2 regions of the Paenibacillus odorifer genome follow, and region 2 is predicted to be linked to the other one. Evidence: riboswitches for the same ligand, from Rfam matches in the RefSeq annotation. Region 2 holds a riboswitch; the other holds the start of a gene.
The links. A riboswitch is a leader RNA that binds a small molecule or an ion and turns the genes downstream of it on or off. The one in region 2 is predicted to bind cobalamin.
Positions count from the first base shown of each region.

Region 1: another riboswitch for cobalamin. It lies ahead of PODO_RS03735 (S-layer homology domain-containing protein); the one in region 2 lies ahead of PODO_RS29845 (DUF4430 domain-containing protein).

Region 1 is NZ_CP009428.1:866,953-874,593, forward strand. Features, by position in the region: gene PODO_RS03730 (cellulase family glycosylhydrolase) at 1-1,206, opposite strand, end outside; cobalamin riboswitch at 1,549-1,749, shown strand; gene PODO_RS03735 (S-layer homology domain-containing protein) at 1,914-6,587, shown strand; gene PODO_RS03740 (DUF4430 domain-containing protein) at 6,659-7,641, shown strand, end outside.
Region 2 is NZ_CP009428.1:1,030,137-1,037,777, forward strand. Features, by position in the region: gene PODO_RS04365 (vWA domain-containing protein) at 1-271, shown strand, start outside; gene PODO_RS04370 (hypothetical protein) at 296-937, shown strand; gene PODO_RS04375 (hypothetical protein) at 1,020-2,282, shown strand; gene PODO_RS04380 (GAP1-N2 domain-containing protein) at 2,279-5,275, shown strand; cobalamin riboswitch at 5,403-5,605, shown strand; gene PODO_RS29845 (DUF4430 domain-containing protein) at 5,776-7,641, shown strand, end outside.

The DNA.
Region 1 (7,641 bases), 160 kb from region 2:
GCCGTTCAGGTTTAGCTTAACCTTGGTATCTTTGATTTGTGCACCTTTTTTTAGGTAGACCAAATCGCTTTCGGTGCTGGAGGAACGCTCCTTCAGACCAGACATTAATACATTGTGGAGTTCAGGATCAGACCACTTATAAGTTTTACGATTGAAATGCTGCCCGTTATCCCAGAGCATGGAAGTCATTTTCTTTTCTTTCAAATAATAAGTCAGATACTCGAAGAATTTAAGCTTCTCGCCCTGTTCAATCACACCCGTGTCTTTATCGAAACCTAATAAACCAAATTCGCCGACGATGACAGGGATGCCTTTAGCTACAAATGTATTGTAAACGTTATCAAAAGTTTGAGTGATATCGTTTTTTGTATCTTTTTCAAATGTGGTGTAGCCGGCAATGTTCACACTAAAAGGCCAGAAGCCATAGAAGTGAACGGTCGCAATAATATTCGGATCGTTTAGAGCCGTAATCGTCTTATAGAGATGATCCATTCTTGTTTGTGTAGGTGAAGACTCTAATGAAGGCAATACAAGTGGGCGGAGGTCGTTTTTCCCACCGGATTTCCGCACGATCTGATAGAAGGAGTTATTGAGTTCAGTAAGCATTTGCTCCATTTTTGCTTCGTCTGTGCTTCCACCATCGGTGAACCGAGGCTCATTTATGCTCTCGAACATCAGCTTATCGGATTTGTCCTTAAAGCGATCGGCAATTTGAGTCCAGGCTGCATTATAACGCGCCAGCGTTTCATCGTGTTTTTCTTCCATATGGCTTACCCATAGCCAGGAATCATGATGGACATTAATCATGACATAAAGCTTGGCGTCCAGTGCCCAGCCGACAACTTCTTCCACACGGTCGAGGTAGGCTTTTTCTAGGGTATAGTCTGGTGCCGCACCCATGTGAGTATCCCAGGTCACAGGAATCCGAATACTTTTATAGCCTTGAGCGGCGATCTTTTTAATAAGTTCTTGGGTCACACGAGGATTGCCCCAGGAGGTTTCGTCCTCACCTGTAGCATCTAAAGTATTACCGAGGTTCCATCCGGGCTGCATTTCGTCTACATAGGATTGGATCTTACTCTTTGGCGCTGCCTTAGCTTGTTGCTCATCCTTAGTTGCAGCTGCAGCCATGGATGAGAACAGAGAGAGCAGAAGAGCGGTGACAAGTGTCAATGATAAGAAGGATTTCTGGATTCGCGTAGTCATTGAATTCTCCTTTGTGAGATAAATTTAGGATGCTTGGACCTGGCTTTGACGCTGTACTTGGTGGTTAGATGAACACGAACACCTCCAATGTTATTTTTGTAAACGCTTTCTGAATATACCCTAACATAGAATTCACTCAGCGAGTACCTTACTAATTTGTGGCAAATTCATATAAGAATTAGTGATTTAAATTAATTTTCCCCACAGTTGGATAAAGAAATTATTTAAATATCCCTACTCGTAGAAATTGGTTATTCAATAGGATTATCTCTAGCTGCCCGTTATACAAAAAAGAAATATAACATGACAAAAGCATATATATTAGATATGATGAAGCATGAAAATTTAAAATTAGAAATAGGTGCCAACTATGAATGTTGCGGAAGTACAATCATAGATTGGTTAAATGGAAAGCGGGTGTGAATCCCGCGCGGTCCCGCCGCTGTAAAAGAGGAGTCCTTGCAAAATGCCACTGGGAAACTGGGAAGGCAGCAAGGGTGATGATACTTGAGCCAGAATATCTGCCTTTTTCTGTTACACCATCAAACTCTACGATCGATAGAGAGGTGCTTGAATAGTGTTTGCCAGCTAGTATTGTGGTTCACTATCTTAACCTCTTGACGTTTATGTTGAGTGGTTTTTTTTGTGGTTATAAGAAAGTTTATTCTGTTTTTTATCATAGGTATGAAGGGAAGGGTTATGGAAAAATGAAGAAAAATAAGTTTTTAGCGTGGTTACTCATTGTAGCTGTATTTATCACGACATTCTCTACAAGTGTTATCCCAGCTCAAGCAAATGGAGCAAGCTCTACCCTTAAAGGGTATGTATCTGTATCCGTAGAGAAATTCACCTTAGGCCAAGGGTATATTAAGGAACCTATTAAAGTTCCGATTTATGAAGGCGATAATGGCGCATCTTTAATAACACGTGCGCTAGGAGATGGGAATTATAGACATTTAGGAAATATAGATAGTGGTTTTTATTTATCAGAAGTTAAAGATAGTGGCAGAAGCGAAGTCAATATTCCACAATATATTTTAGATATGATTTCAGCCGATGGGAATACAGTCGGCACTAAAGCAGACCCAGAGTGGTTAAGTCAGTTTGACTACACCTCCATGTCGGGTTGGATGTATGCAGTAAATAATGTGTTTCCTCCGTTTGGGATGACCGATTATAAGCCTCAAGACGGTGACATCATTCGAACTCAGTTCACCACTTATGGCTATGGTTCTGATCTTGGTGGCTGGGGAGAAATCCCCGTTCAACTTGCCAATAAGGATGCTTTAACTGCGGAAATCGCCGAGATTAACAGTGACCCTAATAAAGAAACTATTTTGGACAGACCAGTAGTACAATCGGCAGTTTATCAAGCCTATTCCGTGCTCGAAAATATGGCAAGCTCTCAAATAAGTGTAGATCATGCACTTGTAGGGCTTAACCATGCATTAGACATAGAACCCCCTGTTATTACAGTAAGTGGCATACAAGATAAACAGGAAGTATCCAATAAAGAAATAAGCTTCAAAGTAGCTGTCACAGACAATGTATATAGTGACATCATTCCAGAAGTGAAGCTGAATGGTGTTACTTTATCACCTGCGAATGGGGAGTACAAAGCTTCTCTGAATTCAGGCAGTAATGCAATTACTGTAACGGCTCTTGACGGAGCTGGAAACAAAACAAATGTAACTTATCAAGTTACTTACAAACTGGAAACTACAGTTGCCGTCAAACAACAGTTAGATAAAAGCCTTGCCTATATTCTAAACACTGTAAAGAATCCGTCGTTTGGTACAGGTAGTGGAGAATGGTCGATCCTTTCTCTGGCACGGGCGAACTATACAGTACCTAACGGTTATTACGATCTTTATTACAACAATGTAGCGACGAAAATAGCATCGATCATTAAAGAGGATGGAAAACTCGACGCCAATAAAAGCACAGAGAATTCCAGAGCGATTCTAGGGCTTACCTCTATCGGAAAAGATATCACAAATGTTGCGGGATATGATCTGAGAAAAGCACTCGCTGATTATCAATATATCCAAAAGCAAGGCAATAATGGTCCGATTTTTGCTCTGATTGCGCTAGATAGCCATAACTATGAGATCCCTGTAGTTGATGGAGTTACAGAACAGACCACAAGAGAAAAACTAGTTCAGTATATTTTAGATAAAGAGGTTAAAAAAGGTACAGAAGAAGCTGGTGGCTGGGCATTAGGCGTAACCAAAGCAGATGTCGATATGACTGCGATGGCGATGCAAGCTCTTGCACCTTATTATGCAACCCGAGATGATGTAAAAGCCGCCGTGGATCGGGCCATCCAATGGCTGTCCGATAACCAAAACAATCAAGGCGGATTTACAAGCTGGGGAAGCACTAGCAGCGAAAGTATCTCACAGGTAATTGTAGCCTTAACTGGTGTGGGCGTAGATCCGCACACGGACGCTAGATTTGTTAAAAGTGGAAATTCGCTTATTGATGCACTGCTTAGCTTTGCTGCACCTGAGGGTGGATTTAAGCATATCCTCACAGGCAAAGTGGACAATATGGCAACGGACCAAGGTACGTATGCACTTGTGTCTTATGATCGTCTGATCAATCATAGCAACCGTCTCTTTGATATGAATGATGTGAAAGTGGAACAACCAGAAGAACCGGGGCCTGGGCAACCAGAGGGTCCGAAAGAATTTCCGTTACCTTCTGGGGAGAACCCGAAAGTTGAAATCCCAAATGACGCTAATGATTATATCGTTCCGATCAGCACTGGAGATAGCAACAAAGAAATCACAGTAGCTATTCCGGAGGGAAATCAATCGAAGGTTAGTGTCAATTTACCAAGTAACAGCGACCTTCCTCAGATAGAGGCCATAAAAGGTAACGTATCTGTAGTCATTCCTAAGGGTGCAAAAGTTACAAGTGGGGATGCCTCTGCAATTGAACTGATTTCAGCTTTAACCGGTGGAGAATCTGCACTAAAAGATAGCGTGAATCAGATTATTCCCGGGGACAAGAAGCTTGATAACATTCTTCAAACATTTTCCATGGGTGGTAGTGCAAGAGTAGAATTCAGTCAATTTATTACGTTAACCTTTAAGGACCTTAAAGGAAAAGATGCAGCTTATATTCAAAATGGCACTCCTCATGCCATTCAAAAATTTGCAAGTGATGACTTAGGTTTTGCAAGCGGTAAGTCTGAGTATGCCTATGATAGTGGAAATGATTTAATTGTAAAAACCAATCACTTCACTGACTACATTGCTTATGCTTCCAGTGCAGTACAAACACCTGGCGGCGACGGTGGTAACGGTAATGGCGGAGGTAATGGTAGTGGAAATGGTGAAGGAAATGGCGGCAACAATGGTGGCGGAACCACTCCATCGAAACCATATGTAATCCTGTCCGTGGATAAGCTTACGATTAATAAGGGATATGTTGTTCCATCTGTACAGGTAGAGCTACAATCTGGTGACACAGTGTGGTCTGTACTAAAAAGAGTGCTGGATAGCCGCGGTATCGACTATAGAGATTCCTGGAACAGTGACTTTGGAAGTGTATATGTTGAATCCATAGCTGGTGATGGGGAATTTGACCATGGCAGCGGCAGTGGATGGATGTATAATGTGAATGGGAAATATCCTAATTATGGTGCATCTTCATATGACCTAAGTGCCGGGGACAGAATTCAGTGGCGTTATACTACGAATTTGGGTGTGGATCTAAATGCACCGATACCAACGATGAGCCCAACCCCAACGCCTAAGCCTGGTGCTACTCCGGCTCCTGGTGGGGGAGCTACTCCGGAAGGCAGTGGTGATCCAAATGTGAGTCCATCTCCAACAGTGACTCCTAAGGATCCTACCCAGAATACGAATGATATTAAACAACTGTATACAGATGCTGATAAGATCTCTTCCTGGGCCTATTCAGCGATTGAAACAGCTACAGTAAAAGGATATATCCAAGGGAACAATGGTCAGGTGAATCCGAAGGCTTATATCACAAGAGCGGAGTTCACTAAGATTCTCGTTTCTGCATTAGAACTTGATATTAAGAGTGATAAAGGCATTACCTATAAGGATGTCGCTCTAGGCGATTGGTTCTATCCATATGTGAATGCTGCGCATAAGGCAGGTCTAATCACAGGCTTTAATAATGAATTTAAGCCGAATGACAAGATTACTCGTGAGCAGATGGCCGCAATTATCGTCAGAGCATTGGCCATCCCGGCGACGAAGCCTGGAACAGCGATTAAAGATATCAACACAGTATCGGCATGGGCCAAAGCAGATGTAGAGACCGTTGTTGCGACTGGTTTGATGTTAGGTGATGATAATCAATTTAAGCCTAAAGAGCTAGTAACCAGAGAAATGGCGGCTGTTGTAGCTACTAGAACCCATGATTATAAGAGTGGGAACAAAGTGGTTAGTCCAACTATTCAGAATACAGCAGTTAGTTCTTACATTCAGAACACAGCTGCCTTTTTGCAAAAAACAGTAACAAACCCGGTCATCTCCTCGGTTGGCGGGGACTGGACAGTCTTCGGGCTGGCACGTTCAGGTGTGAAGGTTCCAGATAGTTATTACACTAAGTACTATGCAAATGTAGAAGCGACTCTTAAAGAAAAATCAGGGAAGCTGCATAGCGTAAAATATACGGAATATGATAGAGTTATTTTGGCATTAACTTCAATCAACAAAAATATTGATAAAGTGGCGGGTTATAACCTACTGGAACCGCTCGCGGATTTTGATACTGTAATTAAGCAAGGTATTAATGGACCTGTGTTTGCTCTCATTGCACTGGACAGTAATCATTACGACATTCCAGTGGTTAAGGATGTAAAGACGCAGACGACTAGAGAGATGCTCATTGATTATATTTTGGGCAGAGAGATCAGCGGCGGTGGATGGGCACTAGGCAGTAATGCTACAGCGGCTGATCCAGATATCACGGGGATGGTCATTCAAGGCTTAACGCCTTATTACAAAACCAACGCCAAAGTAATAGCTGCTGTGGACCGGGGGATTGCTTGGTTATCCAAAACACAGACAGCAGACGGTGGTTTTGCAAGCTGGGAATCTACAAATTCCGAAAGCATCGCTCAGGTGATTGTAGCTTTAACTGGCCTTGGTATTGACCCGCATAAGGATTCCAGATTTATTAAAAATGGACATTCCGCAGTAGACGCATTGCTTAGTTTTGCTGCACCTGAAGGTGGCTTTTATCACGTGAAGCAGGGTGGAGTAGGCAATGGAGGCGCGCAACCAGGAGAAGTAGATCTTATGGCTACGGATCAGGCGATGTATGCACTGGTTTCCTATGATCGGCTCGTTAATGGCCAGACACGTCTTTATGATATGACAGACGTCAAATAGAATTTTATTTAGAGAGATAAGCAAGGGTAGCGTGTATACCCTTGCTTATTATTTAAGGTGGGACTAGAGAAATGAACAAGAAGAAATGGTTAACAGCGATACTAATCATAGGTGTATTGGCTATCGCCTTCTTTTGGGGCGGGGATTACCAGAAGAGCCCAAACAAGGTCGCTAATAGTAGCGTTGAGACACAGGTTATAGAGCCAGAGAACACTGCTTCCGCAACAAATGTTGATGTTGAACCCACTGAGGCAATCGCTACTGAGACAACAGAGATAACACCGTCAGCTACGCCAAGTGAAACAGCTAAGCCTATTGAAACCCTAAAACCAAATGAATCGGCAACACCAACGGAAGCTGTAACACCAACAGGAACTGCAGCACCAACAGAAGTTGTAACACCGGTCGTAACAACAAAACCTGCTGCAACGAAGCAACCGACCGCAACGCCGAAAGCGGCTAAAACGCCCGTGCCGGAAACGAAAGCGACGGCAAAACCCGTAACAAAACCTGATTCAAAAGTAGCGACAACAGAAACCAAGCAGGAACCGAAAAAGGATAAATTTCTTACCGATCCAGTGCCGAGCGGGAAACCTAAACCAGTGGAATGGCAAGATGCAACAGTAGATAAGAAGAAGCAATTAACGGCTACCTTGTCCGTCTCAGCGGCAACAATTTTAGATAACATGGATATTTTTAATGAGGATAAGCTTGAAGTATTGCCGGCAGATGGTATCATTTATAAAGCGCAGAAGGTAACCTTTTATGAAGGTGAGTCTGTGTTTGATGTTCTACTAAGAGAAATGAAGAAGAATAAAATCCATATGGAATTTAGCATGACGCCGATCTATAACAGTAATTATATTGAAGGCATAAATAATCTGTATGAATTTGATGCTGGAGAGCTCAGTGGATGGATGTACAAAGTAAATGGCTGGTTCCCTAACTACGGCAGTAGCCGTTATGTTCTCAAAGATGGCGATGTCATTGATTGGGTATACACTTGTGATCTAGGTCGAGATGTAGGTGGGTATGTAGCCACAGGAGGAGCTCA
Region 2 (7,641 bases):
GGCTAAAAGCTTTGGGATTGGCGGCGTAATATCTGGCTTGTTCGCAGGACTGATTCTGGAATTTGGACTTAGCGGTGACTCCTTTACAGATAGTCTTATTCGTCTTCTGGCTGTTCTAATATTAGCTGCTATTATTGCATTATTTACAGGCGTCATTCCGGTAGGTGAAGGACGTATTTATCGAAATAGAAGAAACAATAACGCAGCGCCTGCACCAGCATCGGATAACTTTCCGGGTCGGCGCAGAAACCGGAACAGCAAAGGATTCTAGTGTAGCGGAAAGGGGTTTACATTAATGAGGTACGCCGAGGTTAATGCTTCCGCTCCGGGAATAACGGATGTGACATCCCAAGTGGATGACCGATTCTGTACGCTGAGATGGCGCTGGCCGGACGGCGTGCAGGCGGTGTACATCCACAAAACCTCCGCAGAAGCGGCTGACATGGGAACCGGAGATGATCCGCCAGTAGGGATGAAGCTCTACACTCGTGAGGAATACAAATCTAACAATGGTTATCGTGATCGATTGGATGATATCGGCCTGATATCCTATACCATATTTGCTCGTCTTGCTGAGAACGGTGAGACTGTACTGGTGAGGCAAAGTGATGGTGTGAACCGGGTGATGGTCAGTGCAGGCAAAGCCCGAATCTATTATTCCATTCAACAAAAAAAAGCCTTATTCGGAAAACAAAAGACCGTACATATGGCGATTACGGCAGAAGTGCCCGTGGCACGGGATGTCCTCTGTTATGTCAAGAAACGTGGAGGGCATCCGGCAGGGAAAGAGGATGGTATTCTCTTTCCCTTCGTACAGGATTTCGCTCCTGGACGCAATGTACTTCCGCCGATTGAAATCGGTAAGGATGATTTTGTACGCATCTTTTTCACCGATGGCAAGAAATATGGGCTTTATTACGAATTGGTACCGGAGTGAGACTCGGTCTACGTGTACAAGCGGGTAATGAGCAGTGCGTTCATAGCAAGTACGTAGATACAACTTTTGGGAGGATGAGTAGATGTCTTTTTTTAGCCGTTTTATGAAAAAGAATCAGCCGGAGCCGCGGCCGCTTTTTTACGATATAGTGTGTCCGTATTGCTTCACCAAATTCTCTCCGGAGGATGTCGTCTTTCGGGCTATGCACAGCCGGGAGGACGATGAAAATTACGCATTGGGTGAGGATGACGCCTTGAACAAATACCGTGAGCGCTTCGGGCTCGATACGGTAGATGACATAGAAGCGATTATCAACCCGGCGGATATTCCGGAAGAATATCATCATTACACGGATCATGTGTTAACTGGGCTTACGGATCGTTACGGTGTGCTTACGCGCAGACGGCTTTGCCCGGCCTGCCATAATGAGCTGCCGGTGACTGCCGGGAAGGTGCCAAGTAACATCATCTCGATTATCGGGGCATCCCAAGTCGGGAAATCGGTGTATATGACCTCGTTGATCCACACGTTGCAGCATACTACAGCAGGTCATTTTGATGCCGCTTGTATGCCGCTTAATGCAGAGATTAGCCGTAAGTTCCGTACATTGTATGAAGAACCGCTTTTTGAGCGCGGGGATCTGCTGGCTTCTACACAGAAGGAAAAAATGCAGGAGCCTTTTATCTTTCAATTTGTCTTTAAGGATGAAAATAAACCGCCACTGACACTTGTATTCTTTGATGTAGCAGGTGAGGGGATGGTGGATCAGGATTATCTTGGACTTCATGGTCAGCATATCAAGAACTCTGCGGGTATTCTGTTTATGGTCGATCCGCTGCAAATCCGTTCTATCCGTGAAAAAATTCATATTAACATCGGTGACCGCCCCGGAGAATGGGTCTCACAATATGACGAGCCGCGCGATGTGGTGCTGACGATGTTTGGTGATTTTATTGCCTATCAGGAAAAGAGTAAGACAGACATTCCAACAGCGGTTGTACTTGCAAAAAGTGATATGCTGCATTCGCTGAAGGATGAGGATGGCGATTATATCAAGTCCAACAGCAATGTGTTCAATAACTATGTTCATCGCAAAACATTAAACATGGACGAGTTCCATAACATCGACGGGGAAATTCGCAGATTTATTGGTAAGGTGGACAGACCCTTTAAAGATACGATGGATGTTTATTTCGCGAATACGGGTTATTTTGCAGTATCTGCGTTGGGCAGCAATCCTGTGAATCAAAAGATTGAGGGTGTAGTAAGCCCGATTCGTGTAGACGAGCCTTTTATTTGGCTGCTGCATAAGCTGAAGTATATTGAGGGGAGCGACGGCCCGTGAATGGTTTCTCAGGGTCAACAATCGCCCAACAGATGTATACCCGCGAACGTCGCGGAGTGTTTCGTTCCACAGAAGGCTTCGATACGGTAGCGAAATCAGATAGTCTAGACAATAATTTTGTGAAAAAAATCCTTCATCCCTTCTGCCTCTACGATGCTCCTGCGGAGTTGACCGCGCGTGGGGAGAAGGATGAGGCTGCATATCCTGGTGCGCTGCACCTATTTCATGCCGAGAACGGGGATACAGTTATTGGGCTTAGTCGTTATCAAGCGGCCGATTTCACAGGCCAACGAAGCGCCTTTTTTGCACATAACTATGTAGTTCCTGCTTCACGTTCCGAAGAAATTGTCCAGAGCTATGGGGACTGGCTGCATGCTGATTTTGCAGAGAGTTATACTGGAGAGCTTGGTGGAACTTTGCCGGAGCTGCCCTCTATTCCAGTTGTTCGCACAGACCGCAGCCCTGACCCAATCGCAGGCTTACGCTTGTTAGGGATTGATGAAGGGATATTCAAGGCGTTATTGCAAGCTGTGATGCTCTCTGTAGCAGGTAAGAAAAAAATCTACGTGGCTCTAAACGTACCTATCACGGAGTTGTCCGCGCGGGCGGTGGAGCTTACAGAAATTCTGTATAGCGTGCTGCCGTATGAATTCCGCCGTAGATTAGGCGTGATTACGTATGCGAATGAACCGAAAAGCCGTAAATATATACATCTTAGCTTTGTGGAAAAAGGTTCGCTGCGTCCCGGTGATCGCAGTATTGAGAAGGATTATACCTTCGATTTGGCTTCCAGACGGATGGGAAATGTCGATTTTGGTGAGTCCCGCCAGCCTTATGCTGATTTGGTGTGGAAGCTGTTACTGCTGAATCCAGGAGATATTAACGACTTTGTAAGCTTCGCCGATCAGATTCTGCGTGGAGAGAGTCCTGAGCATAAGCTATCCCTTGCTTTCTATAATGAGCTGGCTATATTTTATGAGATTGAGCAAGGGAACGAGCATTTATATACGGAGAATAAGAGTGCGGTGCTAAGTGGTTTGCTCTCTTACCTTAAACCAGACGGTGCAATTCATTCTAGAATCCGCTTGAACGATATTTTCTTAGAACGGTTCGACCGGGAATTTGATCTGATTCGGCAAAGGAATGTGCCAGATCCGGCGATTATGGAATGTTTTAAGGAGTATTTTGTACTTAAGGATCACAATTACAGGGTCAGAATCGTGGATTATTTCATCAATGGGATGCTTCATAGTGTGGAAGCGGGCCGCAAGGATATCTTGAGTGCCGCTTACGGGATCATTGAGAGTAATGATGAGTTAAGTGGAGCCTACTTCCAGCGCGTGATGTCTGAAACATATTTCCGTAAGCAGCTACTTGAGCCTTATATGGAATCAAGACTAGCTGCGGCGTCCAGATCTGCGGATATACTGAGCTTTGTACTCCATTGGGGGCGGTTCCTGCCAGTGGCGTTAGAGCAGTCTTTTGCTCAAAATGCTGTGAAGGATTATTTGCTTGAAAAGCTCCAGCTGGAACATGATCCGGTGGCTTCTGTAGCGGAAATTCATGAAATTGTAGATAAGGCAGAAAAAGATCGCCGCAAAGGAACAGGAGTTGCTCCTAAGGCACTCTCCCTAATGCAGGATCTTGCTGCTTCAGCAGATAGATTCTTACTGAACCGCTTATCGCTTTCCGATATGACGCAGGAGGAGCTTCTGGAGGTAGTTTTTTTACGGTATGGTAATGTTGTCGATTGGCAGCCGCCACTGGATAGGATTAGCAAGCAGAAAGAGAATGCGCTGCGTGCAGCTTACCGCTGGTTTGGTGAAGAGAAGCCGAATGAAGAGATTTTTACAGGATTGTCTCCGCAGGAACTAGACGATGTGCAGCTACTGGGTCGTCGTTTGCTAAAAGAGGCGCGTGTTCTGGAACCCTTTGAACGGCTTCCGCTAGCCTTTTACTATACAACTCAGCGTGAAGGGGGTCCGCTGGATTACGATGCGCTTCTGGAGCTGTTAAAGCGTAAATCCGGTTCCGACAAAGAAATCATCTATCGGTTTTTTGCTTGGTCGCAAGGCAATCCTTTATTTACGGTTTCGAATAAAAAGCTGCAACCGGGTTACCGTAAGGCGATTCTGAAGTATTTCCTGAGCAGTGATCGTGAAGCGTTCAAGAATCGGGAATTCCGAAAGAACTATGTCGCGGCAGCTCGGCCTGCTCTGCAAAATGTGTACAATGAAGCCCGCTCCCAACTGGCTTCCCCGCTGGCGCGCTGGATCAGCCGCAGCCGATTTCGACTCTTAATCTCCGGCTCCATTACGGGTATTCTGGTGATTATTGCAATTATCGTATTCAGTATGTTACGCCCGGATGATACGAAGACGGCTCTGCCGGGGACAAGCCCTGAGCCGACCCCTGTTCAGAGTGCAGGTAATGAGCTGCCTCCGGCTTCAGTATACTTGAAGGATCAGAGCGACGAAGGAGATAAGGGGAGCAGCATATTGGTGTTCACCTTCGCAAGTGCAGATGACTGTGTGCAGTTTCAACCGACTGAGATTAGTTTAATGTCTTCGTCTACAGAGATAGATAAAAGCTTTAAGGTCGCTGCTACGAATGGCACTTGTCCAGTGCCGTCAACGGATGGGACGGATGAGGGAAACGCCGCAGCCGATTCAGATGCCGCTGGCACTACTGGAGGAACAGCAGAAGGTGCAGATGCTCCTAACGCAGTAGCTGATGCTTCTCCGTCTCCTACGCCTTCCTCTGATACTGAGGACAGCACTGGGTTGCCTTCCGCAACAGCTGTGACTGAAGGTGAACAACCATCCTATCAGGTTGAGGTTACATTGGAGCCTGGAGCGACAATTCTAGAGAAAAGTATGATCAAGGCCGGAAGATTTACATTGATCGTAGATCCCGACCCTAATTTTCCACCAGCTTCTGATTCAAGTGCTGAACCCTCCCCAACTGCAAGTCCGGAAGGAACAGCCGAATAACAAGCTTTCTGAACAGCAATACCTACCGGCAGGTGGTGTATTGCTGTTCATTTTTTTGCTGCCCATACTAAGCTTTTCTATAGACATGCTATGTATTAATAGATATGATTATGGATGTCAAAATAAGATACTACATACTGGAAAAGGTGCAGACTCTATCAATCTAGTCGTCTGCTTAAAAGGGAAGTCCGGTGCATGAGTCCGGCGTGGTCCCGCCACTGTATGTGCGGAGCGTTTCTTCTATAAGCCACTGCCCTGAAGGTAGGGTGGGAAGGTGAAGAACAGCGATGAAGCATTAGCCAGGAGACCTGCCTTTTTTGTGAGCGTTTCTATTCTTCGTGGGGTAAGAATGTGGAACATATACAGATGGACTATCGGCAGGAAGCAAGCGCCGGAGCCTCGATTTGTAATCTTCCCTGACCGCCCTCCAAAGGGGCGGTCTTTATGTTATGCGTCTTATTCCCAGCAGTACCCATTCTTATACAGAAAGAGGTTAAACAATGAAGAAAATCATGTCTTCCAAGTTTGTAGCACTTGGGCTGGCCTTATTCATGGTCATTTCAATTCTAGGAACATCTCTTGCTCCGGCAGGACAAATATTTGCAGAAGCGAGCGCTGGCTCCGGTCTGGAAGCAACTGCTGCGGAGCGGATTAATGTTGCGGATGCGACTTATGCGGCTGCAGAATATCTCTTGAAAGGTGGCGTGCAATCGGATTGGCAAGCTATTGGATTAGCGCAAGCAGGATATAAGCTGCCAGCCAGTTACCATTCAGAGCTTGAGAAAAAAGTAAAGGATGCAGCTGGCAATTTCGCCAATGTAACCGATTATGCTCGAATCGTGCTCGCAGTGAGAGCGATTGGTGCAGATCCTACTAGCTTTGCTGGTAACGGAACGACTCCTGGCTATAATCTGATTGAGAAAATTTATAATAACAGCAAGCTCAGTGAACAGACGCTAAATAATCCGGTATATGCCTTACTTGCGCTGGATTCTGGTAAATATAATATCCCAAGTGACGCGAAATGGACGGCGGATAAGCTCCTTACGGAGATTCTCTCCAAACAGAATCCGGATGGGGGCTTTGCATTAACCTCGGGCGCAAGTGAGTCTGATATGACAGCGATAACCTTGACGGCTCTGGCGGCACATAAAAATAATCCTGAAGCCTACTTAGCAGGGCTACAAGCCGTAGCTTGGTTATCTGCAGCTCAAGATAGCCATGGGGGTTACGGTGACAGTGCTGAAAGTAGCGCACAAGCAATCCTTGGACTCACATCCTTCGGAGTTGATCCTAGTGGATTAGAATACACCAAAAACAAAGTGGATCTAATGGAGAACCTGCTTAGCTATCGTCTAGCTGATGGTAGCTTCACCCATAGCCGTGGTGGAAGCAGTAATGTTCTGGCGACAGAGCAAGGACTTCAGGCGCTGGTTGCGTATAATTTGCTGTATAAAGGAAGCAACAGTAAGCTATACGATTTTTCCAAATCCTCCGTTCAGAGCTCACTCATCTACGCTCCTGTAACGATTGAGGGACCACGGGCCACGTTGGCACAAGGGTACGCCTATGCTGGCAACGCACTTGGAGCGTTAGAGAAGCTGGCGCTTCAAACGAACTTGCCGATCACGAATCCTTCGGGCAGTTATGTGACTGGCATCGGAAGTATTGCTGCTGGAAGCTTTGGTGGTTATGACGGATGGATGTATGTTGTATCACGTGACGGAAAATGGATTAATCCCGATGTAGGCATGAGTGATTTTGTACTTAAAGATTCAGATCAGGTACTGGTTTATTATGCCGGAGATGACACTAAACTTGTGGATTCCGTTACCCTTTCCAAAGCAAATCTTAAAGAGGGCGATTCTTTTAACGTCATTGTAACTAGTAAGACGTGGAAATGGGACGCTGCTACGAACACTTCCTCTCCTGTAACTGCAAAAGCTGCGGGTGTTCAGGTCCAAATTGGAGCTCAGACGGTAACGACGAATGCTAAAGGTGAGGCCGTATTCTCAGGAAATGTGCCCGCAGGTGACTATACACTGACTGTAACTGGCTACCGCGAAGGTAAAGCGCCAACGGTTGCTAAATATACAAAAGCTATAAAGGTAATTTCTAAGAATGTAACAGCTTCACTTACCGTTGAAGGCCCGGAAGGATTGATTAGTGAAGGGACTTTAAAAGCCTCCAATGCTCTTGAAGCGTTGCAGCAACTAGGGTCTACCGATGATTTTAAAGTAGATATCACCAAATCGTCTTATGGCAACTTTGTATCAGGTATCCATGGAGTTTCGCAAGGTACTTACGACGGATGGTGGAGCTTCGTAGTATCACGCGGCGGGGAGTGGATATATCCAAGTGTGGGT